4 regions of the Vibrio rotiferianus genome follow, and region 4 is predicted to be linked to each of the others. Evidence: predicted binding sites of a transcription regulator. Region 4 holds the regulator's gene; each other region holds the start of a gene.
What was found. Region 4 encodes PurR, which represses purine synthesis genes. Its sites were predicted from a motif close to TNANGNAAACGTTTNCNTNA; they were not measured.
Positions count from the first base shown of each region.

Region 1: the regulator PurR is predicted to act here: its motif matches at 2,447-2,466, upstream of BSZ04_RS19255 (NupC/NupG family nucleoside CNT transporter).
Region 2: the regulator PurR is predicted to act here: its motif matches at 6,747-6,766, upstream of BSZ04_RS14315 (phosphoribosylaminoimidazolesuccinocarboxamide synthase).
Region 3: the regulator PurR is predicted to act here: its motif matches at 4,150-4,169, upstream of purL (phosphoribosylformylglycinamidine synthase).

Region 1 covers NZ_CP018312.1:2,203,207-2,211,233, reverse strand. Annotated here, with positions in the region: gene BSZ04_RS19270 (YcgL domain-containing protein) at 46-330, shown strand; gene BSZ04_RS19265 (lytic murein transglycosylase) at 375-1,346, shown strand; gene BSZ04_RS19260 (LysR family transcriptional regulator) at 1,427-2,371, shown strand; gene BSZ04_RS19255 (NupC/NupG family nucleoside CNT transporter) at 2,607-3,806, shown strand; gene BSZ04_RS19250 (endonuclease domain-containing protein) at 3,961-4,332, opposite strand; gene folD (bifunctional methylenetetrahydrofolate dehydrogenase/methenyltetrahydrofolate cyclohydrolase FolD) at 4,777-5,637, opposite strand; tRNA gene BSZ04_RS19240 (tRNA-Arg) at 5,842-5,918, shown strand; gene BSZ04_RS19235 (helix-turn-helix transcriptional regulator) at 6,501-7,451, shown strand.
Region 2 covers NZ_CP018312.1:1,141,336-1,149,362, reverse strand. Annotated here, with positions in the region: gene ydiJ (D-2-hydroxyglutarate dehydrogenase YdiJ) at 1-1,809, opposite strand, end outside; gene BSZ04_RS14345 (DUF3334 family protein) at 2,074-2,754, shown strand; gene BSZ04_RS14340 (DUF2786 domain-containing protein) at 2,931-3,620, shown strand; gene BSZ04_RS14335 (YiaD family glycine zipper/OmpA-like lipoprotein) at 3,745-4,413, shown strand; gene BSZ04_RS14330 (J domain-containing protein) at 4,490-5,470, shown strand; gene BSZ04_RS14325 (hypothetical protein) at 5,649-5,834, shown strand; gene BSZ04_RS14320 (SulA-like leucine-rich domain-containing protein) at 6,286-6,678, shown strand; gene BSZ04_RS14315 (phosphoribosylaminoimidazolesuccinocarboxamide synthase) at 6,883-7,986, shown strand.
Region 3 covers NZ_CP018312.1:2,438,027-2,446,053, reverse strand. Annotated here, with positions in the region: gene BSZ04_RS20450 (AbgT family transporter) at 1-747, shown strand, start outside; gene tadA (tRNA adenosine(34) deaminase TadA) at 1,369-1,902, shown strand; gene BSZ04_RS25390 (hypothetical protein) at 1,985-2,119, opposite strand; gene mltF (membrane-bound lytic murein transglycosylase MltF) at 2,407-4,011, opposite strand; gene purL (phosphoribosylformylglycinamidine synthase) at 4,326-8,027, shown strand, end outside.
Region 4 covers NZ_CP018312.1:1,983,989-1,992,015, forward strand. Annotated here, with positions in the region: gene mukE (chromosome partition protein MukE) at 1-480, opposite strand, end outside; gene mukF (chromosome partition protein MukF) at 461-1,798, opposite strand; gene cmoM (tRNA uridine 5-oxyacetic acid(34) methyltransferase CmoM) at 1,801-2,592, opposite strand; gene elyC (envelope biogenesis factor ElyC) at 2,707-3,492, shown strand; gene torR (two-component system response regulator TorR) at 3,580-4,293, opposite strand; gene torD (molecular chaperone TorD) at 4,527-5,174, shown strand; gene purR (HTH-type transcriptional repressor PurR) at 5,622-6,626, shown strand; cyclic di-GMP riboswitch class I at 6,901-6,991, shown strand; gene BSZ04_RS18300 (TfoX/Sxy family DNA transformation protein) at 7,108-7,698, shown strand; gene BSZ04_RS18305 (TVP38/TMEM64 family protein) at 7,816-8,027, shown strand, end outside.

The sequences.
Region 1 (8,027 bases), 220 kb from region 4:
TTAAATCCGCCCCAAAATGGCGGAAATCAGCACAAAAGGCTTGTCATGCTTTGTTCTATTTATAAAAGTTCCAAGAAAGAAGGCGCTTACCTCTACATCCCGAAAAAAGACGATTTTTCACAGGTGCCTGACACACTTATGCAGATGTTCGGTAAGCCTATGCCGGTTATGACGATCAAACTAGAAGGTCGTAGCTTAGCGCAAGTGGATGTCGAGAAAGTGAAAGCTTCATTACAAAACGAAGGCTTTTTCCTTCAGTTGCCGCCACCACCAGAAAATTTATTAGAAAAATACAAAGAACAAAAAGCTCAACAGAAAGACGAACAATAAGTCGGTTTGCTATTGAGTGATCTGCCTTGCTCAAGGAGGGCAATATGAAAAAAATACTGGCAACGATGCTTAGCTTAGGGGTTTGTACTTCGGCTTTTGCTAGTAGCGAAGGATTTGACGAATACCTTAATAAACTGCGAGCAGAAGCTCGTGATAAAGGTATCTCTGAGCAAGTCATCAGTGCCGCGTTTGCCGATGTTGAATACAAACCACGCGCGGTGAAAGCGGACCGAAACCAGCCAGAAAAAAAACTGACGTTGGACGAGTATATCCCTCGTGCAGTACCTGAGTGGAAGGTTAAACAAGCGAAGCAGTTATACAAAGAGCATTACGCAGAGCTAAAACGCATTGGCGATGAGTTTGGTGTTCAACCGCGTTTTATTGTCGCGCTTTGGGGCGTGGAAAGTAATTTCGGCAAGTTCACTGGCAACTTCCGCGTTATCGATGCGTTGTCGACCATGGCATTTGAAGGTCGACGTGAAGAGTTTTTCCGCAAAGAAACCATGGCTGCGCTACAAATTCTTGATCAAGGCCATATCGAGCTAGAAAACTTTAAAGGCTCGTGGGCTGGTGCAATGGGACAGTGTCAGTTTATGCCTAGCTCATTTTTGCGTTTTGCCGCAGATGGCAATGGCGACGGTAAGAAAGACATCTGGCAATCAGAAGCAGATGTGTTTGCCTCAACCGCTAACTACTTAGGTGAGTCTGGTTGGGACGATAAATACACGTGGGGTCGTCAAGTAAAAGTGCCGCATGGTATTGATCATAACCTTGAAGGTCGTGGTGCTGAAAAAGGCAAGTACCTGCAAGAGTGGAGCAAGTTGGGCATTACTAAGTACGATGGTAGTCCGCTACCTAAACTGGATGAAGACATCAAAGCTTGGCTAATCATGCCAGACGATGAAAACGGCCGTACTTACTTGGTGTACAACAACTACAACGTATTGATGAAGTGGAACCGCTCTTACTACTTCGCACTAGCGGTAAGTCATTTAGCTGACCGCATCACTTTCTAAGTGCTTAATTCTAATTAATCAGTGAATATGAAAGGGGCTCTTCGGAGCCCTTTGTTTTCTCAAATTTTATCGAGGTTTGCGTGTTATCTGAACGTGCTGCACAAATGGTGATCTTCTCTGCGTTGATCAAACATAAGAACTTTACCGCCGCGGCTAAGAGCCTAGGTGTGTCCGTGTCTCACGTCAGTAAGCAGCTCAGTCAACTAGAGGCATCTCTAGGCATTAAGCTTGTGCAACGCACCACACGTAGCTTCACCCCGACGGAGGCTGGACGAACTTTTTATCACCATTGTGAGCAAGTTTTACAAGCGGTGAAAAGCGCCACGCTCGAAATGGAAAGCCAAAGAGATGAAGTGGCGGGCCTCGTCCGATTGGGACTATCGCAGTCATTTGGCACCTTACATATTATTCCTGCGATTCAAGAATTGCGAGAACAGTACCCACAGTTACAAGTAGAAGTTCACCTATTTGATTACAAAGTGGATATGTTAGATGAGGGGTTAGACCTTTGGATCACCAACAATGAGCGCCTACCAGAAGGCTACATTGCACAGCGATTAACAGATTGCCAGTTTATTGTAGCGGCCTCACCAGAATATTTGTTAAAGCACACCACACCCACGGAACCCAATGAGCTCTCTCAACACAATTGTTTGATATATAGAAGTTGGGAGCGTGACTACACCAGTTGGGCTTTCACTAAAGGCGAGCAAGAGCTTAACGTCAAAGTATCAGGCAACTACTCGGTTGACTTAGCAGAAGCGGTTCGTGATGCTGCGATATCGGGGTGGGGAATTGCCTACTTAGCCACTTATCTGCTTGGTGATGAGTTCCGAACTGGTAAGTTGATTCAGCTGTTACCAGACTGGAAAGCAAGTCAATCGATGCCGTTTTATGCGGTCTACCCAAGCCGTCAACACATGCCGAAAAAGATCTCCGCAGTGATCGATTTTATTAAGCAAAGGATTGGCACGCCTTGTCACTGGGATCAGAAATTAGCACCATACATCTCTTTACCAAAGTAGTGACTACAGAAGGTGATTTAAGTCACAAAATTTTTCTGGTTTCAGAAACATCTTTTCCAAATGGAAATAATATAAAGAGGCAAACGTTTAAGTTTAATCATTTCAATTGGTTACATTTATGATTAAATAGTAATCAGGCTGACTTTTCACACTGTTAACATACCCAACTTGCAGCTTTTTCTTCTCTCTATAGAATCCGACGCCTTTCCTATCCCCCTTTTGTCGGAACCACTTTATGAACTCAATTATTGGTATCGTAGCCATTCTATTCGTAGCATGGCTGCTTTCTACAAACAGAAAAAATATCAAGCTCAGAACGGTATCTTTAGCGTTTGCTCTTCAAGTGCTGTTTGCACTACTAGTGCTGTATGTACCAGCAGGCAGAGAAGCGTTAAGTTCGGTAAGTGGCGTCGTCTCTAAACTGATCAACTATGGCCAAGAAGGTATCGCATTTCTTTTTGGTAATCTTGCGACTGGCGGATTCACGTTTGCGATTAATGTCCTTGGTATTATCGTCTTCTTCTCTTCATTAATCTCTGGTTTGTATCATTTAGGGGTAATGCCGAGAGTCATCAACTTCATTGGTGGCGGTATCCAAAAGTTATTGGGTATTGGCCGTGCGGAATCGCTTTCTGCAACCGCGAACATTTTTGTGGGCACAATTGAAGCTCCTTTAATGGTGAAGCCATACCTAAAGCACATGACGGATTCTCAGTTCTTCGCGGTAATGACGGGTGGTTTGGCTTCTGTTGCTGGTGGTACCTTGGTTGGTTACGCTTCTTTAGGGGTGGATTTAAACTACTTGATAGCTGCGGCATTTATGTCTGCACCTGCTGGTCTTTTGATGGCGAAAATGCTGATGCCAGAGGATGAGGTAAAAGCACCAGATATCGATATCAGCCAAGTAGAGATCCCGCGTGCAACCAACGTGGTAGAAGCTTTGGCGGATGGTGCCATGGCAGGTGTCAGTATTGCTATCTCTGTTGGTGGTACTTTGCTGGCATTCATCAGTGTGATTGCACTACTTAATGGTGTGCTAGGCTGGGTTGGTGATTGGTTTGGTGTTCAACTGAGTTTTGAATTAGTCCTTGGTTACGTGTTTGCTCCTGTCGCTTGGTTGCTTGGTATTCCTTGGAATGAGGCCATCACTGCAGGCTCATTAATCGGTAACAAAATCGTAGTGAACGAGTTTGTCGCTTTCATTCAATTGGCTGACGTGAAGTCTCAACTGAGTGCCCATTCACAAGCGATTGTGACTTTTGCTCTGTGTGGCTTTGCTAACATCTCAAGCATGGCAATGCTAATTGGTGGCCTAGGTTCACTTGTTCCTGAGAAGCGCGCTTTTGTATCTAAACACGGTTTCCGAGCAATTATTGCTGGTGTGATGGCTAACCTGATGAGTGCATCAATCGCTGGCGTGATTTTGAGTTTGTAACAGAACCCCTCCCTAACCCTCCCCTTCGAAAGGGGAGGGAACTAGGCCCGAGTGCGCTGATTGTGAAGCGTCAATCGACAGCTAATATAATTTCTGTGGCGATTGCATTAGTTGAATCGTTCTCTTTCCGGCCCTCCCCCTTTCCAAGGGGGAGCTAGAGGGGGTTACTGCTCCGAACTAAATTGAATAACCTTTCCAAAACGGACTCGGTCTGATTCATCACTTCTTCGTTGGTGAATCGCAGAACCTTAATTCCCAATGCTTCCATGAATGCATCCCTCATTGCGTCTTTTTCTTTCCCCTCATCAGAGAAATGGCTATCGCCATCAATCTCAATAACCAAGTTTAATTCTGGACAATAGAAGTCAACGATGTAGCGACCGATGCCATGCTGCCTACGAAATTTTACGCCAAGCTGTTTACGCCTGATTCTTTGCCAGAGTACTTCTTCAGGTTTTGGCATATTTGCACGTAATCGACTTCTGATTGGCTTTTGGTATTTTAAATTAAAAGTTCGTTGTGGCACTTGTGCTTCCTTTGCGTTCTCAACCCCTCCCTAACCCTCCCCTTAGAAAGGGGAGGGGACTAGACCTGAGCGCGTTTAGTGTGAAACACCAACCGACAATTAATATGATGTTCGCTGTAATTTCATGAGTAAAAGCGATCTCAGCCCGATCCTCCCCATTTTTAAGAGGGAGTTCGAGGGGATTGCTACTCCGAACTAAATCTAGCTTCGGTATTTGAATAAGTCAGGAAACAAAAAGCGAACTCATTCCAGTCCTCCCCATTTTCAAGAGGGAGCTAGAGGGGATTGCTACTCCGAACTAAATCCAGTTTGGGTATTTGAATAAGTCAGCGAACTAAAAGCGATCTCAGTCCGGTCCTCCCCATTTTCAAGGGGGAGCTAGAGGGGGTTGTTGCTCCAAACAAAAAGGGCTCCTTGCGGAGCCCTTTCAGTATCGGTAATTCTTTATTTCTTCGTATGGAACTGCTCGCAAGCCAGCATCGTGTTCTCAATTAGGCTTGCTACCGTCATTGGGCCAACGCCGCCCGGTACTGGGGTAATAAAGCTCGCATTCTCACGTGCTTTATCGTATTCCACGTCACCCACTAGCTTGCCAGATTCAAGACGGTTGATGCCCACATCGACCACAACCGCGCCTTTCTTAACCCACTCACCAGGAATGAAGTTTGGTTTACCAACGGCAACCACAACTAGGTCAGCTTGGCGAACGTGACCTTCTAGGTCTTTTGTGAAGCGGTGACAAGTCGTTGTTGTACAACCAGCAAGAAGCAGCTCAAGCGTCATTGGGCGGCCAACGATGTTCGATGCGCCAACCACAACCGCGTGCTTACCACGTAGCTCAATGTTGTAACGGTCAAGAAGAGTGATGATGCCTTTTGGTGTACAAGAGCGAAGCTTAGGAATGCGCTGCGCTAGACGGCCCACATTGTAAGGGTGGAAGCCATCTACGTCTTTTTCTGGGTGAATACGCTCAAGAACGTGTGTTGCATCGATACCAGCAGGAAGTGGCAACTGAACAAGAATGCCGTCGATTTCTGCATCGTTGTTCAACTCATCAATCAGAGCCAACAACTCTTCTTCTGATGAAGTTGCAGGAAGGTCAAAAGACTTAGATACAAAACCAACTTCTTCACACGCACGGCGCTTACTGCCAACGTATACCTGAGATGCTGGATCTTCGCCAACTAAAACTACTGCCAATCCTGGCGCACGTAGTCCTGCTTCTTTGCGAGCTTTCACTCGAGCCGCAACTTCCGAACGAACAGTTTGGGAGATAAGGGTTCCATCAATATTTTGAGCAGTCATGACTTTCCTTAATAAATTGAGAAGGCAAATTAATCGCTGCGCATTGTCGCAGAAAAACTGTGAGACATCCATACGCAAACGTTTGCTTTGTGGTGTTTTTGAACATTTCTCATTTCAATGCCCTTTTTTTAGGCACTCAGATCAGAATGTTATGAAAACCCGTTGATTTAAGCGTTTGAACTCGTATAATCCTGTCCCTGTAGCGCGCCCTTAGCTCAGCTGGATAGAGCACGTCCCTTCTAAGGATGTGGTCATAGGTTCGAATCCTATAGGGCGTGCCATATTCTATAAGGCCTGACAGCTTATCAAGTTGTCAGGCCTTTGTCGTTTCTGGCGTTTGTAGTCGGCTAAATAGTCGGGTAAGCGTGTAGCTTAATGTAATCACTTGTAATTAATACGCTCAAGCAAAAGTGATTTTCCGCCTATAGATATACTTCAATATTCTGGTAGAACGTACTTTTCCCGCCCTCTCTTTATATACCTACAAGCCCAATAGTAGACATATCAAAGCAGATAGCTTTGATTTCTCTAGCAATGCCCATATCTGAAGCGTCCTGTAAAATCGGAATACTTTTCACTGCGCCATACTATTTAAAAAAGGTCTAGAACCCATTTACCTACGACACAACATGTCACATATCACGTTATATTAGCTTGGTTTGATAACTAACTTGCGAAAACCTTGAAGTTATCGGTATCGTTGATATTCAGTAAGGAGCATAAGTCGTGATAGATGCCCCACCATATTTTTTCATTTGCTTGAGCTGTAAGCATGAGTTTGTGAAAAAACATAAGTTGGTTTTCTTTTGCCCTAAGTGCCGTTCTACTCAAGTAGTGAGTAACTTCAAAATAGTTAAGTAATCATGGCGAAAAAATCCAGCACACAAGAATCGTTAGCTTTGGCGTTTGAAATCCTGAAGCGCATACCGAAGTCCCACCAAGTCACCGCGAAGGAGTTGCATCAGCAGCTACAGCATATTGGTATTGAGCGAGACCTAAGAACAATTCAACGTAACCTTGAAATGCTATGTGATCATTTTGATATCCTCCGAGATGAACGCAGTAAGCCTTATGGTTATCGTTGGAACAAAAGCAGCGAGGGCATAGCGTTACCTAAATTGTCTGCACAAGAAGCGCTGTTGCTCAGTCTAGCCGAAGAGTATTTGGTGAAGCTTTTGCCTGTGAATATCACTGCTTCACTTGATGGTTTCTTTAAAGAGGCTAAACATAAGCTCAACCCCACTCGTGATTGCTCAAAAGAACGGGAGTGGCTAAAGAAAGTGAGAGTAGTCAGTGAAACGCAACCCCTTCTACCACCCACAATATCAACCGAAGTATTCAAGGCGATAAGTGATGCCCTTTTTCATGATCGTTTATTAAACCTTGAATATTACAACGCTAAACAAGAGCAGAAATCTGCTTTGGTGATGCCTTTGGGGTTGGCACAGCAAGGTCAGCGAATGTACTTAGTATGCAGGTTTGATGGCTATGACAATGAACGAACTATTGCAGTACATCGTGTGCGTAAGGCGATAGTGTCTTCTTTTGGTTTTGAGCGCCCGAAAGAATTTAAATTAAGTCAGTATGATGCTGATGGACGGTTTGGGTTTGGTGAAGGGGAGTTGGTAAATCTCTCTTTTTCAATCAACAAACAAATGGGGTATTACTTGATTGAAACTCCATTATCATCCGATCAAAAAATTGACGAATATGATAATTGGCTACACATAAAAGCGACAGTCGTTAACTCAAAAATGCTTAAGCAGTGGCTTGATGGGTTCAGAGATAATATTTGGAATATAGAGTTAGGTTAATAAAATGAAAACAAAATTAGTCAATAGTTGGTGTCTAGATAACGAAATAGCTGAAGCTAAACCTTTAATTCTTAATAGAATCGATTTATTGAATAGTTTCTATGCACGTGAAGTAGAACTCTTTATTAATGGTTCATCTGAAAAAGGTTTGATACTAGATCTGCTTAACTCCGTGTATAAAATAGTTGAACCTCTAATTTCTAATAGACGATGGTTGGCTTGCGTTGATGGTATATATCTTGACAAAAATGCGGGCGGATACTGGCTGATAGAAGATGATATGTCTTACATCGATCATGTTCACAGTGGTGGTTCTCTAAATGAGGTGAATCTATACATTAACAGTTGCTTAGAAGATCCTATAAATAACTGGATGTTACCTAGTGAATCTCAACTCCGCTGTCTTTACTCCCTAAGTGAGGCTCCTTTTACTATCAAAGCTAAGCGCCCAAAATATAGTGATTTTTACCTTTGTTCTGATGGTGGGAATTCGACTTTTCGACATGATTTAGACTCAGGTCGATGGGGCAGGAATGGCGGGAGTGGTTTTCCAATCCCCTTTTTTCCAAGTTCGAC
Region 2 (8,027 bases), 840 kb from region 4:
TTTTGGCGAGTGGCGACGGTCTGCTGTCACCTTCATTGAAGGACACATTGGTGAACTGGTGTCGTAGTTAAAGCACAATCCGTTACCGTTACACTCCATCGCCTGTTTGAAGCTGTCACGGACTTGAACGTCAATCTGGCGGTCGAAGTAGCCGCGTTTGGTGTCGGAGACTTTTACCAGCTCTGCATCGCTATTTAGTGGCGTACAGATCTTACCCGGATTCATTTTATTGTGCGGGTCGAAAGCTGCTTTTACTCGGCGTAACTCAGTAAAGAGTTCTTCACCAAAAAACTCAGGCCCATATTCAGAGCGGAAACCTTTCCCGTGCTCACCCCACATTAAGCCGCCGTATTTCGCCACCAGCTTAACCACCTCATCTGAGATTTCATGCATCAATGCTTCTTGGTGAGGGTCGCACAGATCCAACGCTGGGCGAACGTGAAGTACACCTGCATCTACGTGCCCAAACATACCGTAGTTGAGTGATTTCGCGTCTAGTAACTCACGGAACTCAACAATAAAATCCGCTAGGTTTTCCGGTGGTACACAAGTATCTTCTGCGAAGGCTACTGGCTTCGCACGCCCTTTGGCTGCACCTAGCAGACCTACCGCTTTTTTACGCATATTGTAGATACGGCCGATACTCGCGACGTCGCTACATACTTGATAACCGATAATACCGGCTTCTTCTGTCTCCAACATGCTATCTAGCTTGGCAGTCAGGAAGGCGACTTGAGAAGCAACTTCTTCTTCATCCTGGCCTGCATATTCCACCATGTTGATGCCAAGCATCTCTTTATCTGGCACGTCGGTGATTAAGTCGCTCACTGTGTGCCAAACGATGTCTTGTTTCGCTAGGTTAAGTACTTTTGAATCAATGGTTTCTACCGACAAAGCGTTCGCTTCAACCATAAATGGGGCGTTACGCAATGCAGAATCAAAACTGTTGTATTTAACGTTCACCAAGGTGCGCGCCTTAGGAATACGGGTTAGGTTAAGCTTGGCTTCAGTAATAAAGGCCAGTGAACCTTCTGCACCACACAGCACACGTGTGATATCGAAACTATCTTCCCCCTCATCAAACGCATTCTTGAGGTCATAACCCGTTAAGAATCGGTTTAAAGGTGGAAACTTGTCATTGATTTGCGGACGTTTTTCACGGCACACCGTCTCGGTCACACGCATTGCGGTGTGCGCAAACTCACCTTCACTTGGCAAACCATTTGAAAGATCCGACTCTAACAACGAGCCGTCAGCAAAAACCGCTTGAAGTGATAGCACGTGATCAGATGTCTTACCGTATTTCAGAGACCCCTGACCAGACGCATCGGTATTGATCATCCCACCGATAGTCGCTCGGTTACTCGTCGATAGATCAGGAGAGAAGAAGAAACCGTAAGGGCGAACAGCGTCATTAAGTTGGTCCTTAACCACACCAGTTTGGACACGAACCCAACCTTCATCTTCGTTGATTTCTAAGACTTTGTTCATGTGGCGAGATAAATCAACCACAATGCCTTTCGTCAACGACTGACCGTTGGTTCCCGTCCCTCCGCCACGCGGCGAGAAGGTAATTCGCTCGTATTCTTCTTTATTGCCCAGCTTACCAATGAGAGAGACGTCATGTGTGTTTTTTGGATGGACTACCGCTTGAGGTAGCTGTTGATAAACACTGTTGTCAGTCGCTACTGCTAGGCGGCTTGAATATTGGCTTTCGATGTCGCCAGTGAATCCTGCATTTTCCAACTCTTTTAGGAAAGATAATACAAGAGGATCGACATCCGTTTGAGAGTGTAATCTTGGTAACATTGCTTCCTGCCCCTACGACACTATTCCGATCAGTGATAGGTATTGTTTTTGTTTACTTGGCCGACTCTCCAATCAATTATTGCGATAATTGAAGAAGTTGATAGGTTAAGTAATATTCTTTGAATTTCGTCACTTTACAACATTTAAAAAAGTGATCAAATCAGATTCTCATTGCAACAATTGAACTTATGCTTTCTTTTTTAGCTATTCACACCTACATTGATGCAAAACTCGCTTTTAAGACCATTATATTGAGCATTTAGAATGAAAAAAAATAAAGTAGTCACTACTGAGGATATCCTTTTAAAACTTTGTCAGTCGGTTTCTGGCGTCTTAACTTCAGCAACATCTTCTCAAGTTCACTATTCAGCAATGGTGCAAAAGATCAACAAAACCAGCCTTAAGCCAGATTTTGGCTGCTTTGTCCTTTTTGACGGTGGTTTTACTGGCTTAGTTGTCATTAACTTTACCGCAAAGGCGGCGCTAGAGATTTATACGGACTACATGCGTAATATGGGCATGCCGGAAGAAGAACTTGCAATCTCGCATACGTCTGATGAAGTCGGTGATGTCCTTGGTGAGCTGATGAACCAACTAGTGGGTGACTTCACGAATAAAATCCGCAAAGAGCTACAAACAAACATCACGCAAAACCAACCTAAGATGCTGGCTCTGAACAAGCAAGTGATTCTGCAAGTTGATACTAACCTTGACCGCCCACAAGCGCGTCGCGTGACATTCTCTACGGCAAATAACAACATCTTCTATTTGGAACTAGCAATGGATAAAACCGAGTTTATCCAGCTAGAAGAGTTTGAAGTTGCTGAAGATGAAACGCCAGATGATATCTTGGAAGCAACCCGTAAGAGTATGGAAGAAAAGTCAAAGCCTGAAACAACAGCGAATAGCGCGGCAGATGACCTACTTGACGAGCTTGGCATTTAATTTAATGTCAGCCCCCCCTCTTTTTCAAAGCACCCTTCTATGGGTGCTTTTCTTTTGTGGTGCACATAGCTTAGCAAGCTTAAACCTTTGGACATAAAGTCCTTGGTTTCGTTTTTACGCCAAAAAAGGTAATATATCCGACTTCTCAAATTTTGTGTTTTTGTTATTGGTCGTCAATGGATAAGCAAAAAGCTCTTAAGAAAATCGCTAAGTGTCTAGAACTAGGTAACTCCGCCAATGTAAACGAGGCTGCAAACGCTATCAAAATGGCGCACCGCCTCATGCTCAAATATGGTCTAGATAAAGATGACATTGAGTTTATCAAGATGGGTAAGACACAATCTTCCCACCTGTTACCTGCTAACATCAGCTCGACTATACTGCGCGTGATTCGAGGCATTAATACCAAGTTTGGTGTTGAAGCAGTTCTGTTGAACCATAAAGGTCTAAAACGAGTAGAGTTTATCGGTGAAGCTGATCGAGCGATCTTTGCTGCATTTGCCTTCGACATTATCTATCGCGAAATGAACGAAAGCACCGGACAGTTCCGCAATAGTTTTGCTGGTTCAGGCACATCATCCATGGAAGTGACTCGTCGAGTTAACTCATTTGTCTCTGGTTGGGTGGAAGGTGCGTTAGAAAAACTACCGACCATTTCACCTGATGAAGAGTCGGCAAACAAAATCAATAACTACATAGATAAAGAGTTCAAAAACATTGACCGTGAGACGTTCAAGAAACAGCTAAAAGAAGCGATGAAAAATCTCACCGCAGATTATGAAGTCGGGCTAAAGAAAGGACGCAAAGTATCTGTTAACCGCGGGGTTGGTGGCGCACAAGCTAGAAAAATGCTTGATAGCAAATAACTTTTTGGCTGAGTTCATTATCAGTCTGACTTTTACATAACAAATATCAATAACACCCTACGTATAATTCGATTCCTAATGTGAGGCTCACTTTATCGCCTCTGTTTTATATGGAGATATTCCTTTGAAAAAGATGTCTATTGCACTTGCACTAGTGCTTGCTCTTACTGGCTGTCAAGCTACTCAACGTCAAAATGCTACTACAGGCGAGTACGAAACAAACTCAACAACTCAAGGTGCTCTAATTGGCGCTATTGCTGGAGCTGCGATCGGTCTAGCAACAGGTGACAACGCAAAAGAACGTCGTAAGCATGCTCTAATTGGTGCAGCTGCAGGTGGTGCAACAGGTGCTGGTGTAGGTTACTACTTTGATCAACAAGAAGCAGAACTGCGTCGTGCACTACTTAACTCGGGTGTACAAGTAGAGCGTGTTGGTGAGAACCAGCTGCTACTTCGTATGGAAAATGGCATCGGTTTCTCATCTAGCTCATACCAACTAGATGCAGGTATCCACAATACACTGCGTGGTGTAGCGCGCATTCTTGTAGAATACCCTGACACAAGCCTAGTAATCGACGGTTACACAGACAGCACTGGTAGTGAATCATACAACCAAACGCTATCTGAGCGTCGTGCAGAATCAGTTCGTCAATTCCTAGTATCGCAAAACGTCGCACCAGGTCGTGCAATTGCTCGTGGCTATGGTGAACGTAGCCCATTATGCTCAAACCAAACTTCTGAAGGTCGTGCTTGCAACCGCCGTGTTGAAATCCAGATCTTGCCACTGAAGTAATTTGGTTGCACCATATCGGTAATAATAACGATTACCGGAGCAGGTCTAGCGAACTCCGCTAGACCTGACATACCCAATGTCTTTCAGAACCATCGCCCTTACCTTAACTTTAAGTGCCTGCCTTACAAGCACTGCATTCGCATCTCAAAGTCCTACGCAGCCTGAAGCTCAATTCGATCTAGCGCAACAACTGGCGTTAAAACCCAACCCAGACTCTCCTTCTGACGTGCGTTATTGGCTAGAGCAAGCGGCAAGACAAAGCTATATTCCAGCCCAGAAACAATTAGCTGAAGACTACGCCAGAGGATTAACAGGAAACGTTGACTTCGCACAAGCAACTTATTGGTTTACTTCAGTAGCCTTAAACGACCCAACCGATAGAGGCTTCCTCCTTGCAGACTTTGTTCAGCACCATCAAAATCGCATCACCACCGAAGATCTACTTGAGGCTTGGTACCAATTAGCGGCACTAAAAAACCCTCAAGCCGAAGAAGCTTATAATCAGTTTTTAGAAGAGCGCTTCAACCAACTAAGGGCGAAACAGGTTTCCGAGATTGTAGAGCTAGATAAAACTGCCACACACGAAGAAGCACAAGATATAGCTGCATTTGAACAGGAACAGAAAGCAGAGACCACGAATATATGGTATGCCTCAGGTGCGCTCGGATTGAGTGTATTGATTGGCGGCTTTGCTTTTGGTTACCGAAGACACAACAAAAAAGTTGAAGCCAATATCGCGCATGAAGCATCGCAATCTCTGCAATTAGAGACTCAGGTGAAAGAACTGCAGTTTGCTAATAAACAACTTAAACGCCAACTCGAAAAGGTGTTCAAAGAGTTTAAGAAAATTAAGGGGCAGTCTGACAATCAAAAACTCGCAATAGCATGTGCCACATTTGGCTACACACCACAGCGTATTCCCGACAGTAAAGCAGTGAAATTGCGCTACAGACAATTATCGAAACTCTATCACCCTGATTCTAGGGGAAGTGAAGATGAGATGAAGCGTTTAAATCAAGCGTTTAAAATTATCTCACAAAATGTTACAAAAGAGTAAACTGAAGCAATACTCCCTTTCCTTGCGAGCTTTTCATCCTAGAAAACAAAGGCTCGCAATCGATCTCCCTCTCAAACAAATTAACAGACATTTAACTTAACGTTCGTTTGTATGCCATAATACGGGGCGAAAAATAACACCTAGCGACTCAAAACTAATTTAGGTGGGGAGAAAATCAATGTTCACTGAAGAAGGCACCTGTGACTGGTGTAAAAAACCTAGCTTTGTAACTCGTCATGATTACCTTGATGGGAAGTACCATCGCTCTTGCAAATCTTGCTTCGACATCGCGAAAATCGACGTTCGCCTGTTTAACCAAGGCGAAATGCAAATGCGTGAACGCATGGCACACCAAGCGAGCTAATCAGAACAAATCAATGGAACTGATTTTCAAAGGCGCCTTTTTAGAGGCGCTTTTTTGATCTCTAAACATGATAGCAACTGTATCAAACAACGACGCACTCTAGTTTGCGACAATACTAAATCAAATCACTTTCTAAGGTTGTACCTTTGAGTGGATAAGCGCACTTCAAAGCGCTCCCTCCTTTATCCAAAGCACTGTATAGACGAAAAAAAGTACTGTATATACAGTTGTAATGACCTGTAGATAGAAAAAGAACACTACTTATCTCACATTTATCCCCTTTCATAAAAACAAGCAAAACCAAAAATAATTCCTCTAAACTTCAATAAGTTACAAAAACAAACATAAATAACCATAGGAAAATATTAACTTAAACTTTTAAAAATCGGTTGATCTGTCACCAAAAACAAACTACTGTATACACATACAGCATGTATAAAGGAACAGTAAGATGCAGTTACAAAGTCAATCTCATACATACTCTCGCTACAACGTATTGGCACAAGCAACACAACCTATGGATGTGTCTGACCAACTTCTTTCTAAGTTGGCTGTATTGTCTCAACAGCAACAGTGGATTCTGTTTACTGCTGAGTGTCCTCGCCCTGATTTTGAGCAACTTGCTGCTTCTAACATTCGCTGTCAAAACATCATTCAAATGAAGCCATCTCAACAGCTTTCTGAAGTGGAAATCGTTATTAAAGCTATTCAATCTGGTAATGCTAGCGCTGTTGTCGCATCGAACAAGATTGCATTAATGAATCAATCAATGCTTCACGATATTGCCCAACGTTATCAGTGTGAAGTCTTTTTCGTCGAAGGCAGAGTGAACAAGTACCACTAACAAGATCGACGTTATCCATCCTGCATCTCGCCTCCTTTTAAGGAGGCTTTTTTTGTACTTCAACAAATTAAGGCAAACGTTTGCTTTTTCTCTGGCGAGTTAAAATAGTTCTGGTATGATGCCCTCATTCGATTTATTCAGCGCACATTGTTCGCTGGATATCTTCTCTTTATGACGTTTGATTAAGATGATAGGAATGTCGCAATGAGCCTTGCTAATCAAGTACTTGCCGTCAATGACGACCTGCCAATTCGCACCCGCAAGCCTGTACACAGCGGAAAAGTTCGCTCTGTATACTGGTTAACTGAAGAAGACAGCGCACGACTGATCAAAGAAAAAGGATACGATGTTGCTCCTGATGCCCCACTGGCAATCATGGTGATCAGTGACCGTATCTCCGCATTCGATTGTATCTGGCACGGCGAAGGTGGGCTAAAAGGCGTTCCAGGAAAAGGGGCGGCACTAAACGCGATTTCTAACCACTGGTTCAAATTGTTTAAAGACAACGGTCTTGCTGATAGCCATATCTTAGACATCCCTCACCCATTCGTTTGGATTGTGCAAAAAGCGAAGCCAGTGAAGATTGAAGCGATCTGTCGTAAATACATTACTGGTTCTATGTGGCGCGCTTATTCAAATGGCGAGCGCGAGTTCTGTGGTATTCAGCTTCCTGAAGGCCTTGAGAAAGATAAAGCGCTACCTGAATTACTAATGACACCTTCAACCAAAGGTATCTTGAGAGGCATTCCCGGCGTACCTGAAGCGGATGACGTGAACATCACTCGCCAAAACATCGTAGATAACTTCGAAGCCTTTAACTTCTCTAGTGCAGAAGACATTGCACAATACGAGAAGCTACTAAAAGAGGGCTTTAATGTAATCAGTGATGCCCTTAACACCATCGACCAAACGTTCGTTGATACTAAGTTTGAATTTGGTTACGTGCACGATGCAGCAGGTAAAGAAAAGCTGATTTACATGGATGAAGTAGGCACGCCAGACTCTTCACGCATTTGGGATACGAAAGAATACCAAGCGGGCAATATCGTAGAAAACTCGAAAGAAGGTTTCCGTCAGTTCTTGCTAAACCACTTCCCTGACCCTGATATTCTGCTTAACAAAGAACGAATGCCAGAGCGCGAAGCGCTCGCTCGTGATAACGACCTGCCTGTTGACTCTTTGATGGACATTTCACGAACTTACATCGGTATCGCAGAAAAAATCACTGGTCAGCCAATCACGTTAAGTGACAATCCCAAAGCGGAGATCATTGAGATCTTAAGCAAAGAGTACGGTTTGATCGACTAACTTCATCTCTAAAATGAACGTTTAAAATGCACCAAACAAAA
Region 3 (8,027 bases), 450 kb from region 4:
CGTTACGCAGGTTGGGCTATGATGGCGGGTATCGCACTTCTTGTTGTGGCGCTTATCCCAGAAAACTCTGCACTGCGTTCACCTGAAGGTGAGATCACTGCGTTCTCTGCGCCAATCATGAAGTCTATCGTTCCGTTGATTTTCATCCTGTTTATCATTCCGGGTTACGTTTACGGTCGCGTTTCTGGCACGTTCAAGACAAGTAACGACATCATCAAAGCGATGGCGGATACTATGTCTACTATGGGCGCATACATCGTAATGTCGTTCTTCTGTGCACAGTTCCTATCTGCATTCGCGCAATCAAACATCGGTACGATGCTAGCGCTTTACGGTGCGGAAGGTCTGAAAGCAATGAACCTACCTGGTGAAGCAACTATCATCGGTATGATTCTTCTAACAGCTTCTGTAAACCTTCTAATCGGTTCTGCATCAGCGAAATGGGCTCTTATTGGTCCAATCCTAGTTCCTATGCTAATGGCTGTGGGTATCTCTCCTGAGCTATCTCAGGCGGCTTACCGCGTAGGTGACTCTGTATCGAACATCATTTCACCTCTGATGGTATTCTTCCCTCTAGTCGTGGTTTACTGTCAACGTTACGTGAAGTCGACAGGTATCGGTACACTAGCATCGCTAATGATGCCATTCTCGATTGCAATGCTAATCGGCTGGTCTATCTTCTTAGTGGTTTACTGGATGCTAGGCATTCCTCTAGGTATCCAAGCGCCATACACTTACACAATGTAAATACCGTCATATTTGGCGCTGTAGCGTTGTTAACTGCGCAAGTTCACCCTAATCACATAGAGCCTCTATGCTCATAGGGCTGAACTTGCTTGTTGCCTAGCTACAACACCAACTATTTAGGTATTGGTAATTCGAAAGCGCTGGTCGAGAGACTGGCGCTTTTTTGTTTTGGGAGGCGGGAACGGACTTTGCCCTTCGGGACACAAAATAAAGAGATCCCCAACTCGCTCGTACCTCGCTCTTGAGGATGACGAGAAGACAGTCCTGTGTTTATTCAACGTCATTCCCGAAAGCGACGTAGGAGTGTTGTCGGGAATCTCTCGTTAATCATGCAACTGAAGAGCGCCTCAATTTGCTCGTACCTCGCTCTTGAGGATGACGAGAAGACTGTTCTGTATTTATTCAACGTCATTCCCGAAAGCGACGCAGGAGCGTTGTCGGGAATCTCTCGTGAAGAGCGCCTCAATTTGCTTGTACCTCGCTCTTGAAGGTGACGATCAAACTGCTTTGAATCACGGTATTTGTACCCTAACAGGTAAAATCATCCCGCTTCCACTTCCCCTCTTTGAAGGTTAAAATCCACTTTCAATCACGATCTATCCCAAATTCCGGAGCTTCCTTTTGTCAGATTCTCAGTTTTCCCCTCAAGACGAACTATTTATGCGCCGTGCGATGGAGCTTGCCGAGCAAGCAGAAGCTGAAGGGGAAGTGCCGGTGGGCGCTGTTCTGGTAAAAGACGGAGAGATTATTGCTGAAGGCTGGAACCGTTCTATTTGTGCTCATGATGCAACGGCGCATGCGGAGATCCAGACACTGCGCAAAGCCGGCGAAGCCTTGAGTAACTACAGGCTTCTTGATACCACTCTGTATGTCACTTTAGAACCTTGCCCAATGTGCGCAGGTGCGTTATTACACAGCCGAGTCAAGCGTGTTGTCTATGGTGCTCCAGACTTAAAAGCAGGTGCGGCAGGGACGGTATTGAACTTATTCGAAAGCCAAGCGGCGTATCATTACGCGACGGTGGAAAGCGGATTATTAGAGGATGAATGTCGCTCTCAGCTACAAGCGTTCTTTAAGCGTCGCCGTAAAGAAATTAAAGCCAAGAAGGAAGCGCAGAAAGCGTTGGAGAACGAGCAGGAAAATAAAGAAAAGTAGGTTGAGAGGGAGGGAATGAGTTCTTTTCGCCTAGAAGTTTTTTAGCAAACACCTACTCAGAAGTAGATGTTTGCTTCAAGTTTCAGTGGTTCACTAGGTGAACAAATACACGGTTACGTGCACTGACTTTTTTCTTCATTGTTGTAAGCTTGCGCTTACGGCGGTTTGCAGCCACTGTCTTATTCAAACGTTTTGACTGCACTCTGCGTTTTCTCATATTCAGAACCTCTTGCAGGCAACGAACACACTCTCCGACACTCGCACCGCAAAGCGTCTGATTTATTATCAATCGATGACATTCTGATGAAGCACGCTTACGGAGGAAGGTGGCATCAGTTCGAGGAGAGGTGACTAAAAGAGCATCTCTATCATGCGAGCCAGTTATTGGTATGACACCAAATAGAATCACAAGCTAGATAAGCCCGAAAGACTGGATTCTAGATAACTTTATCTGTTGACTCAATAAAAAAATAGCGAGCTGAGTGCTCGCTATTTTCGAAGGGATTATTCTGCTTTTTGAGCAGGCGTTTGCTCTGTCCCTTGAAGTGAACTCCCTTCAGTATTTGATGTGGCTTCAACCGCGCCTGAAACTTGTTCAGCGAGTGTCTCTACCGCTCCTGAAATTAGCAAATCAGGATTGAGCGGTGGTATTACTTGTAGGTCGTCGGTATCTTCATCAATCGCAGGTTTTTGGCTCACGTGGCCAATGATCGATTGGTAGTAACGACGAATATTCTCAACGTAGTTACGTGCCTCATCGCCACGAGCATAACCGTAACGAGTTTGGCTGTAGAAACGCTTCTGACGCAGCAACGGTAGACGCTCTTTCACATCTGCCCATGAATTTGGATCGCCACCTTGTGCCTTCGTTAATCTTCGAGCATCCATCATGTGACCATAACCGACATTATACGATGCTAATGCAAACCAAATCTTCTCATGCTCATTGATTGAATCTGGTACGCGGGCCACGATACGGCGTAGATACTCAACACCACCACGTACTGACTGTTCAGGATCAAGGCGGTTAGTTACGCCAACACTTTTTGCTGTCGGCAGTGTTAACATCATCATGCCTCGCACACCTGTTGGTGATTTTGCAGCCGGTTTCCAATGTGACTCTTGGTAAGCTAACGCGGCAATTAAGCGCCAATCAAACTCTTCACTGTATTTCTGGAACAGTGGTGCCCATTTGGGCAAGGTGTTGTCCAGTGCTCGAATAAAGGCTCGAGTATCTACATAATCAAACGCTTCAATATGACCAATGTACTTCTCTTCTAATGTTGCTAGTTCACCAGACTGTTTGATGCCGCCAAAGAACTCGATCAACATTGCGTATAAGCTTTCATCTTCAGATCGGCGTGTAAACCAAGACACTGGCTGGTCTTCTGTTAACTCAAAGGCTTGTGCAAGGTCAGGATAAAGTCGCTGAGCTAAAGATAACTCTACCGAATCAGTCACGGTAAACCGGAGTTCACCTGTAGATACTTGTTTTAATAGATCGCGAGTATCCGCATCACCAACAATTTCAAATTGAAGCTCAGGGTACTCTTTTTGTAGCGTAGTTAATGTTGGAACGAATTGTGATTGTTCAACGATTTGTAGCGTTTCTGCACCGGCATTGGCTTCTTTATCTTCCGCTTTGTCATCTTTAGATTCTTGATAGCTGATTAGCTGGTCAATATCGCGTGGGCGCAGTTGACCTTTCTTATACACTACTTGTTGACTGACGTAGTAATAAGCAGGGCCAGGGCGGAAGCGTTGTACCGCTTGAGAGGTTTGGTTTAAACCTGTCGCGATGATATCGATATCACCTTTTTTCAGGGCAGGGAATAACTCAGCTTGTCGGAAAGCAGGTTTGATTTCCAACTTAACACCTAACTGTTCAGCAAACTTGCGCGCCAGTTCGTAATCCAGGCCAGCAGGGCCATCAGGACCAATGTAATAGGAAAGTTGGTTGTTGAGAGTGCCAACTCGCAGAACACCACGTTCTTGGATTAGCTCAAACTCACTTTTAGGCTCCGATTCAATCTGGCAGGCAGAAAGTAGAAGCACAGAGGCGAAAAGTAGGGCGCTGCGCTTGAATCGGTTGAACTGACTTATTTGCATTAATTTGGTACGTCTCGATAAATTCTAGTTGCCTTTATATCAAAGCGTGCAAGTTGGGCAAAGTGAATCAGACAGATAGAGTGCGACATTGTGTGTTTTATCGACATTTCGGCTGTAACTCTAATTTGACAAAAAAAATGACGCAAACGGTTGCTTTTGGTGTTACATCACAAAAACAATTGCTATATAATGCGCTCGCAACCAAGAGGTGGAATCGGCATAAGTTCGAAGTAAAACAGTCTAACCCACTGAATTTATTCCAATATCACCTCAGGTCAATAGACCTTAACCAATTGCATAAGAGACCTAAGCACATGAGAATTTTTCGTGGCTCCCCAGCTCTATCTGAATTTCGTGTTAACAAGCTTCTAGAGCTTTGTCGTGAACTAGGCTTACCTGTCACAGGTATTTACGCAGAGTTTGCTCACTTTGCTGAGCTATCAGCAGATCTAGATGATCAAGAAGTTGAGAAACTAGAGAAACTCCTGACTTACGGTCCAACAATTGAAGAGCATGCGCCAGAAGGACTTCTGCTGCTTGCGACTCCTCGTCCAGGTACGATTTCTCCTTGGTCTTCTAAGTCTACCGACATCGCGAATAATTGTGGCCTAGCTAAAGTGGTTCGCCTAGAACGCGGTACTGCTTACTATATTGAAACATCATCTGATCTTTCTGAGCTTCAACTTGTTGAGCTGAAAGCGATTCTTCACGATCGCATGATGGAAGTTATCTTTACTGATTTCGAATCAGCAGCGGCACTTTTCCAAGTGGCAGAGCCAGCACCAGTGGCTGACGTTGACCTACTTGTTGGTGGCCGTGCTGCGCTTGAAAACGCAAACGTTACCCTAGGTCTTGCTCTTGCTGATGATGAGATCGAATACCTATACGATGCGTTCGTAAACAAGCTAGACCGTAACCCAACCGATATCGAACTGATGATGTTTGCACAGGCGAACTCAGAGCACTGTCGTCACAAGATCTTTAATGCAGATTGGACTATCGACGGCGTGAAGCAAGAGAAGTCTCTGTTCAAGATGATCAAAAACACATTTGAAGCCACGCCAGAAAATGTTCTATCTGCCTACAAAGATAACGCAGCGGTAATGGTGGGTTCCGATGTTGGTCGTTTCTTCCCGAACCCAGAAACTCGCCAGTACGGTTACAACCAAGAGAAAGCGCACATCCTAATGAAGGTGGAAACGCACAACCACCCAACAGCTATCTCTCCTTGGCCGGGCGCTTCTACTGGTTCTGGTGGTGAAATCCGTGATGAAGGCGCAACTGGTATTGGTGGTAAGCCAAAAGCAGGTCTTGTTGGTTTCACTACATCTAACTTGCGTATTCCTGGTTTTGAACAGCCATGGGAAACAGATTTCGGTAAGCCAGGTCGCATTGTTAACGCACTAGATATCATGCTAGAAGGCCCACTTGGTGGCGCGGCGTTCAACAACGAATTTGGTCGTCCAAACTTACTTGGTTACTTCCGTACTTACGAAGAAAAAGTGAATTCTCACGCCGGTGAAGAGGTTCGTGGTTACCACAAGCCAATCATGATTGCTGGTGGTATGGGCAACATCCGTGATGAGCATGTTCAGAAGAAAGAGATCCCAGTCGGCGCAAGTCTAATCGTTCTTGGTGGTCCTGCAATGAACATCGGCCTTGGCGGTGGTGCTGCTTCTTCAATGGCATCTGGCCAATCTGCAGAAGACCTAGATTTTGCTTCTGTACAGCGTGAAAACCCAGAGATGGAGCGTCGCTGTCAGGAAGTGATCGACCGTTGTTGGCAGCTTGGCGAACAGAACCCAATCGCATTTATCCACGATGTGGGCGCAGGTGGTATCTCTAACGCACTTCCAGAGCTTGTAGACGACGGCGAACGTGGCGGTATCTTCCAGCTACGTGATGTACCAAACGATGAGCCGGGCATGAGCCCACTTGAGATCTGGTGTAACGAATCGCAAGAGCGTTACGTAATGGCAGTTGCGCCAGAGAATATGGAAGTATTTGATGCTATCTGTAAGCGTGAGCGCGCACCGTATGCTGTTGTTGGTATCGCAACAGAAGAGCGTGAATTGAAACTAGAAGATTCACACTTCGACAATACACCAATCGATATGCCAATGGATGTGCTTCTTGGTAAGACGCCTAAGATGCACCGTGATGCAAAAACGCTTAAAGCCAACAACCCAGCGGTTAACCGTGACGGTATCGAGCTAAACGAAGCTGTGGATCGCGTTCTACGTCTTCCAACGGTTGCAGAAAAAACATTCCTTATCACTATCGGTGACCGCACGGTAACTGGTCTTGTTGCACGTGACCAAATGGTTGGCCCATGGCAGGTACCAGTAGCTAACTGCGCAGTAACAGCAGCAAGCTACGACACTTACCATGGTGAAGCGATGTCTATGGGTGAGCGTACACCAGTTGCTCTACTAGATTTCGGTGCATCGGCTCGTCTAGCGGTTGGTGAAGCAATCACTAACATCTCAGCGACAAACATCGGTGATATCAAGCACATCAAACTGTCTGCAAACTGGATGTCTCCAGCGGGTCACCCAGGTGAAGATGCAGGTCTTTACGAAGCGGTGAAAGCGGTAGGTGAAGAGCTATGTCCTGCACTTGGTCTAACTATCCCAGTGGGTAAAGACTCAATGTCGATGAAGACTAAGTGGGAAGAGAATGGCGAGCAGAAAGAAGTAACGTCTCCGCTGTCTCTGATCATCACTGCGTTTGCTCGTGTTGAAGATGTGCGTAAGACAATCACGCCGCAACTACGTACAGACAAAGGTGACACGTCACTAGTTCTTATCGACCTAGGTAACGGTCAAAACCGTCTAGGCGCAACAGCGCTAGCACAGGTTTACAAGCAGCTTGGTGATAAGCCAGCAGACGTAGATAACGCAGCACAGCTAAAAGGTTTCTACGAAGGCGTTCAAACTCTAGTAGCGAATGACCAAGTAGTGGCTTACCACGATAAAGGTGATGGCGGTCTATTCGTTACTCTTGCTGAGATGGCATTCGCGGGTCACTGTGGTGTGAAAGCTGACATTGCTGACCTTGGCGAAGATACTCTAGCAGCACTATTTAACGAAGAGCTAGGCGCAGTACTTCAGGTTAAGAACGATGACCTAGACGCTGTACTTTCAACGCTAGCAGCAAACGGCCTAGAAGCGTGTTCACACGTAATCGGCTCTGTAGAAGCATCTGATGAGTTAGTGATTACTTCTGGTGAGACTGTAGTTCTTGAGCGTAGCCGTACTGAACTACGTACTATCTGGGCAGAGACAACGCACAAGATGCAAGGTCTACGTGATAACCCTGCATGTGCGGACCAAGAGCATGAAGCGAAGAAAGACAACTCTGACCCAGGCCTAAACGTTAAGCTAAGCTTCGATGTAAATGAAGACATCGCAGCGCCATATATCGCGAAAGGCGCTAAGCCTAAGATGGCAATTCTGCGTGAGCAGGGCGTTAACTCTCATGTAGAGATGGCTGCAGCCTTTGACCGTGCTGGCTTTGAAGCAACGGATATTCACATGAGCGACATCCTAACGGGTCAAGCTGTACTGGAAGAGTTCCAAGGCCTAGTGGCGTGTGGTGGCTTCTCTTACGGTGACGTTCTAGGCGCCGGTGAAGGTTGGGCTAAGTCTATCCTGTTCAATGAACAAGCTCGCAACCAGTTTGAAGGCTTCTTTAAGCGTGAAGATACGTTCTCTCTAGGTGTGTGTAACGGCTGTCAGATGCTATCGAACCTGAAAGAGCTAATTCCGGGTGCAGACCTATGGCCACGCTTTGTTCGTAACGAATCTGAGCGTTTTGAAGCTCGCTTTAGCCTAGTTGAAGTACAAAAGTCTGACTCTGTATTCTTCGATGGTATGGAAGGCTCGCGTATGCCAATCGCGGTTTCTCACGGTGAAGGTCGCGTAGAAGTACGTGATGCTGAACACCTAGCGGCGATTGAAGCGTCAGGCACGGTTGCAGTTCGTTACGTTGATAACCACGGTAACCCAACTCAG
Region 4 (8,027 bases):
ACGAAGTGACGTACGTACTTTTTCAAACAGCTTTTCTTTATCAAGGTCAGAACCGGTAGCACGGTTCGTCACTAGCTTCATCAGCTTGTTTTCATCTGCTAGAGCAAGCAGTTCGTCGTAAAGCTCTTGGTTAGTGAAGATGCCTTCGTGCGCAAGACGTTCTGGGCTTAGGTAAAGGAAACACAGTACCTTACCCACCAGCATGTCCAGCTCAGAAAGTACACTACGGCCAATCAGAGACGTTGAACGAGGACGAAGGTAGAAGAAACCTTCTGGCGCTTTCACCAATTCGGTGTTGTAGCGCTGGTAAAAAGAAGAAAGCTCAAGTTCGAAGTCTGACAACAACGCATGGTTGTCTAGATCTTCACTTGAGATATGACGCCCTGCTCGAAGCATGCTATCTAGCGCTGGGAACAGAGGGTTAGAAATTGCTTTTGCCAGATTCTCTGACATGTATTCATTAGTATCGGTCGATGACATTCGCTTGTACCTTTGCCCCAAATTCGTTGATTGCTTTCCAGTCTGGCTGAACAGCTTGGTAGTCGGATTCGGAATATCCCATACGTACCGCCTGATCAACGACAATGCGAGCTAAATCAAAGTGATGAGTGTGAGGGTGTTGTGCAAGGTAATCTCGCAGTACCACGCTCAAGTCAATTGGCACGCCTTGGTCTTTATGCGCTTTCAGCATGTCACCAATACGCTCTGCCAACTCATCGTTGACTTGTTGAAACTCTTCGTATTCCACTTCCATCGGAACTTGACCTGTTACCTCGTCATCACGCAGTACTAGGGCTTCGTCACGAAGGTCAGAAAGCCTTTCTGCATCTGCATAAGTCAGATACCAAGGCGAATCAAAGTAGTCTTTAACGGACTGGCGCAGACGCGAGCTAAACGCACGGTTCTTATCCATATCGATCGCGGTACGGATAAACTTGTGCACGTGTCGGTCGTAACCAATCCAAAGGTCGATCGCTTGCTGGCCCCAGCTTGTGATTCGGTCCAGCTTCATCTGCAGACCAAACAAGGCTTCTTCAATAAACTCAAGCTCAGGGTCACCATAGACAATCTCTTGGATATCTAGGATCTGAGTTTGCAGTTCATCACTGGCAGCTTGCAGCGTATCTTGAAGTTCACGCAACGTGCTGGATGTTTCTGACAGAAGCGCTTCACAGTTGTTGATTGCTTCACGCCAGTCTTTGTTAAGCAAGTCAGCAATCTGTTGTTTCACAGATTGTTGCTGCTCATCCATCACACGTTGGTTGAGGTCAATTTGATCGAAGATTTCGCCTACAGAATATTTCAAGATCCCGTATACGTTTTTCTTCCAGTGGCCTGGAGTGCCACCCTTTTGTGCTGCTTCAATCGCTTTCGCCATTTCGTCCGCTACCATGGATAGCTGGATAGAAAGACGCAGTTTCGAGAACTCACGATGACGCACGTAGTAGTCAGTAATTCCTATCGCTAATGGCGATAAGCGATAAATGCTCGCTCCGTCAGTAATTTCACTAACAAAACGGCTCATAAGACGCTGCTTAACCATCTCATTGATGGCATTGTTTGCGCGGAAAGCCGAAGCTTCGCCCGTCTCATCAAATAGTCGAGTGACGATGGCAAATGCGTCGTGCAATTCACCTTCACCCAATTCTTCATCGAACCTTTCATTACTTAATACAGCGATAGCAATCAAAAATGCCAGTCGCTCAGTGGTCAGGTTCAACGAGAAATCGTGCTGCTTTACCCAGCCAACCAACTCATCGATTGGTTGCTCTGCAGCATTGAGAGTCATCTCACTCATCGTTATTCCTGTTTATCGTTCTTCTTAGCCCACACATGGATATAGCGGCCTAATGAGAGGTATGGCTCTTGTCGACAAAGTTGCTTTTCTAGCGCCAACACATCTTCAAACTCGTAATCGCCCATGTATTCCATATTGCCTATGTAATCACTGAATGAACGAATACCAGATTTTCCACAAATACTAAAACCAGAATCTTCTATCCATTGATAGACCTCTTCAGGTTTTAGACCTTTCTGTGGCTGTAGTTTAAATCTTTTCCGATGAGGCATGCCGTCTAAAACATGAGGAATGTTGCCACAAACCACATTTTTATAGACTAAGCCGTGGTGGTTATAGAACATAACCGAAGCGATGCCCCCCGGCTTGACCTGTTCCAAAACGGTTTCGAGTGCGGTTTTCGGGTCTACCAACCACTCCATCACTGCGTGGAACATGACAAGGTCCACCTGCGCTTCCATATGTTCACCAATGGATTGGACAGGCGAATGAATCAGGCGATACTGCTCAAGCAAACCGTTTTTTTCAATATCCTGCTTTGCTAGTTGCAGCATTTCCGAAGATAGATCACATAAAGCGACATGATGTCCGAGCTTAGCAAGCTTTTGCGACATTTGTGCTAAACCACCACCAGCATCAAGGACTTGTAGAGCTTGATGGTCGGCGCCTAATTCACTTAGAATCTGTAGAAAATCTTCCCATACAATGATTTGGCGGATCTCACCTTTATCGGATCCGTAAATATTTTTTGCAAATTTGTGGGCGATATCGTCGAAATTACGGTCTTCTGTCACGTCTACTGGGTTATCATATCGGATTGTGCCGCTATTCTGGCACAAGAAAAGCAGGAATAAAGAGGGTCTCCCTCATTTTTATAATCAATTGATGTTTTTTCGGACTATTTAAGTATGTTTGAGCTGAAAAAAGTAATATCAGCCTTGCTCATGCCCTTACCGGCCTTACTGCTGATTGGTCTATTTGGCCTATTTTTAATTAGTTTTACCAGCAAACGTAAAACTGGTTGTTTCATTGTTCTATTCACTTTTGCTGGCATTTTCCTTGCCTCATTTCAACCTATTTCGACCAAGTTGCTCATGCCATTGGAACGCGAATACAAAGCATTCTTGCCCGTATCAGAATCTGTCGATTATGTAATGGTTTTAGGAAATGGCCATGTGATCGATGACGAAATACCACCCACCTCACAACTGAGTCGTGCTGCTTTAATGAGACTCACTGAAGGTATACGTATTCTTCGTATGTATCCAGGCGCAAAGCTCATTTTGTCAGGCTACGCTGGAGGGTCAGAGCTCAGCCATGCTCGTATGATGGCTAACGTAGCCCTTTCTCTTGGAGTGGCCAAATCCGATATCATCTTACTTGAAGATGCGAAAGATACCTGGGAAGAAGCCAGACAAGCTGCAGCATTCGTAAAACAGAAAGATATTGTACTGGTCACTTCAGCAAGCCATATGAAGCGCGCAATGTACGAGTTTCGTGCAGCAGGGATCAAGCCCATTCCAGCGCCAACCAACTTCTTGGCTGTGGCTGATGTCAACCAACCTTGGCATCGCTATGCTCCAAAAGCACAGTACCTAGAACAAACGGAACGATACTGGCACGAAACACTGGGTATTATCTGGCAGCACCTACGCGACAATATTGGCCAGGCGCCAGTCGAAGAAGCGCATTAAGCCGGCTTCAAAACTAAACCAACAGGCACAAAAAAGGAGAGCATTGCTCTCCTTTTTCTTTAACGCGTTGATTTAAGTCAGCAGACTCTAGTCACCTGCGAACATGTAGCCTTCACCATGAACGGTCACAAAGATTTGTGGGTTCTTTGGATCAAACTCCATCTTAGCGCGCATACGTCGAATAAGAACGTCGATAGTACGATCGTTTGGCGCATCCACTCGGTGGCTGATCATATTCAAAATACGCTCTCGGCTTAATACCTGATTTGGGTATGAAGACAATGCAACTAACAGCTCATACTCTGCTTTCGTTAGTTTCACTGGCTCACCATTGCGGCTTAGAGCACGACGCTGAATATCAAACGTCCACTCACCGAAGCGCACTATGTGTTCTTCATTCGTATCATTTGCTGCTTTTTGTGAACCGTTACGAGCCGCTGAGATACGCCACAGCAAGTTTTTAACGCGAACCAATAATTCCCTTAGTTCAAAAGGCTTTGTTACATAATCGTCTGCGCCCATTTCTAGGCCAACGATTTTGTCAATGCTATCCGTGCGTCCTGTCACTAATATGATGCCGATATCTGATTGGCTGCGTAATTCACGCGTAAGCATAAGGCCATCTTCACCCGGCAGGTTAATATCCAGCATGATCAAATCTACATCGCCTTCTTGAAGCACTTCGCGCATTTCAGCACCGCTTTCTGCTTCACTAACTTTGTAACCTTCATTTTGGAAATAGCCCGCAAGCTTACTGCGAGTTACAACATCATCTTCTACGACTAATACGTGATAGCTCATTTACACCACTTTCTGTCTTTTTTATCTTCCAAGACGTATTCTATTCATAACTAGTAACATATCTAGTAATAGTTACAATAAAAAGCAAGATTTTGTGGATTTATTGATGCAAAACAAGCTTATTTGCCGCCATTCATAAACATGCATATTTCCCAATAAACCATAACAATTATAGTTACTGCTATTCATTTTAATTGTTTACACTTAGGGGATAACTATTTGGGAGCAAAAAAATGCAAGAAGTGAAAGCTTTTAACGAAAAACGAGCTGAGATTTATTGGTGGTTTTCTAGCCTGTTCGCAAAAGAGCTAACAGACAAGGAGCTGGAATCTTATCATAGTGTTGAAATTCGAAGCTTTTTAGCTGGTTTGGGTGAAAATGAAACACTCAAACCATCGGTTGATGCCCTTGTTGATGCGCTTAATCGCCTACAAGATCGTGAAGATGCTCAATTAGAGCTAGCTGCGGACTTCTGTGAACTTTTTCTTAAAACAGAAAAGCACGGTGCGCTACCTTATGCCTCAATGTACATCGGTGAATCTGGTTTATTAAATGATAAACCAGCAGAAGAGATGGAAAAGCTGATGGCAGACTTTGGTGTGCAAGTTGACGAAAATCTAAAAGAGCCTGCGGATCATTTAGCAGTCGAGTTAGATTTTTTAGGCAATATGATTATCCGCTCAAATGAACTCGAGCAGGAAAAACACATGGAAGATGCGTTCGAAAAGCAAAATGAGTTCATCCAGCAACACCTTTTGACATGGCTACCTCAGTTTGCCGCTAAATGTAAGCAATTCGATGAATTTGGCTTCTATGTTAGTGTCGCGCAACTATTAATTGCATTTTGTAAACTGGACAGCACCTACCTTCTTGGTGAATAATTGCCGCCTATTTTGGGGAGTCTGTCATTCAGACTCCCTATTTTATTCGTTTGTTTTTAATCTGGCGCAGAGAAATACAATCCATTTAGCCGTTAAACTGTGACCTCCGAGGCACAAAACAACCACCTAAAACATTGCCAGCTTGCCCGCATCAGTCTAAAATGTGAGCGCAAACGATTAAATATGATTTATATGTAAACCGCTGAAATAAAGCGGTTTTTGTGTTTTCTTAACAGGATTGCTGACCAATTCCTCACTTAGTATAAGAAAGGAATATGAGACTCAGCGATAAATGTTGCTACAAACCTTTTTATACCGATTTCGGAACAACCGCTGCCAAATATCTCAGCAATGCCCCTATTCGCAGTTGCTCGGTTTGCGCAAGACCCTAAGCGTATGGTTGTCTTCACTACGGTATTTACAGTAGCTCGATACAGGACATCATTTATGGCCACTATTAAAGACGTTGCTCGCTTAGCCGGCGTTTCTACCACTACGGTTTCGCACGTAATTAATAAAACTCGCTTTGTTGCAGAAGCAACTCAAGAAAAAGTAATGAAAGCGGTGGATGAACTTAATTACGCACCAAGTGCCGTTGCGCGCAGTTTAAAGTGCAACTCAACTCGTACCATCGGTATGCTAGTAACTCAATCTACCAACCTGTTCTTCTCTGAAGTGATCGATGGTGTTGAGAGCTACTGTTACCGTCAAGGTTACACTCTTATCCTATGTAACACGGGCGGTATTTACGAGAAGCAACGTGACTACATCCGCATGCTCGCTGAAAAGCGTGTAGATGGCATTCTAGTAATGTGTTCTGACCTGACGGAAGAACTAAAAGAGATGCTTGATCGTCACTCAGACATACCTAAAGTTGTGATGGACTGGGGTCCAGAAAGCTCACAAGCAGACAAGATCATTGATAACTCAGAAGAAGGCGGTTACATCGCGACAAAATATCTGATCGACAATGGTCACACAGACATCGCGTGTTTAAGCGGTCACTTCGAAAAAGCTGCGTGCCAAGAGCGTATTGCGGGTTATCGCCGTGCAATGGCAGAAGCAAACCTTGCGGTTAACGAAGATTGGATTCTTGAAGGCAACTTTGAATGTGATACCGCTGTGCTAGCGGCAGATAACATTACTGCAATGGAAAAACGCCCTACCGCAGTTTTCTGTTTCAATGACACTATGGCACTTGGCTTGATGAGCCGCCTTCAGCAGAACGGTATCAAGGTACCAGATGATGTTTCTGTTATCGGCTATGACAACATTGAGCTGGCAGAGTACTTCTCACCACCACTAACGACTATCCACCAACCAAAACGTCGTGTGGGTAAAAACGCGTTTGAGATCCTACTAGAGCGTATCAAAGATAAAGAACACGAAAAACGAGTGTTTGAAATGCAGCCAGAGATCGTGATTAGAAATACGGTTAGAAAGCTCAACTAGTCTTTAGGTAGTACTCGTTTACTCATCATAAAAGCACCCACATGGGTGCTTTTTTATTTCACAATTCATCCGCGGCAACAGGTTTGTATGTAAAACTTTGCGGGCTTGTTATTTCTTCGTGCACTCTACTCTCTAGTACTGACCTTTTTCTGGTAGACCACTTTGTTAATCTATGAAACTTAACTCACGAAAAAATAACTATTAATTGAACTAAGATCACATTTATAAACGCAGAGTGTGATATTAGTCCAATATAGCAAGTATGCTCTCAGTGTCACGCACAGGGCAAACCACTCTAAAGAGTGGGACGCAAAGCTTCCGGCCTAAACTATCGCATGAGATAGCATGGTAGCGGGGTTACCGATGGCAAGTATGCATATGACGAGTTTACCCTTTAATGACATTGTGTCTGCATGCGTTTGCTAATCTCTCGGACCTGATTTTTGGTGGCGTAATTTAAATTACACCGAGATAACACATCATGGATAAACCGATACTCAAAGACTCTATGAAGCTTTTTGAGGTGCTTGGTACGATCAAGTCACGCTCAATGTTTGGCGGCTTTGGCCTTTTTGCTGATGAAACAATGTTTGCATTAGTCGTTAACAACCAGCTTCATATCAGAGCAGATAAAAAGACATCTTCAGACTTTGAAACTCAGGGACTTAAACCTTACGTATACAAGAAGCGTGGATTTCCTGTTGTTACTAAGTACTACGCCGTTTCACCAGACCTTTGGGATACACCACAACACTTAGTGGAAGTAGCCAAAAGTTCACTCGAAACTGCAAAGCTTGAAAAAGAACAGCAAGCCAGTTCTAAACCAACGCGTTTAAAAGACCTACCGAATCTTAGACTAGCGACAGAGAGAATGCTTAAAAAAGCTGGTATTGACTCTGTCACTCAGCTCGAAGAACAAGGTGCGCTAAACGCCTATAAAGCGATCCAGGAAACGCATACCGCTTCTGTAAGCATCGAGTTACTGTGGGCCCTTGAAGGCGCTATTAACGGTACTCATTGGAGCGTTGTTCCTCAGTCTCGCCGAGAAGAGCTAATTAACCACCTCTCATAATACAAGTTTGAGCTCCAGGTATTCATAAACCGCAGTTTTACACTGCGGTTTTTTTTTGAAATTTTTTCTCACTCCATTCTGTCTTATTATCTAAGAAGCAGAGATGGAATGATAGATATGAATAAGAAACTGATTTTAGGACTGATCCTACTCGCGACGATTATCTTTTTAGGTGTGAATTTTGGTCAATATCTAACCCTAGAAAATGCCAAGGCGCAGCAAGAGGCGTTGAATGCTTTTATTAGCCAAAACTTCGTATTTGCTGCAGCAACGTATTTCTTTGCGTATATAGCTATCACCGCTTTCTCCATTCCCGGAGCTGCCGTAGT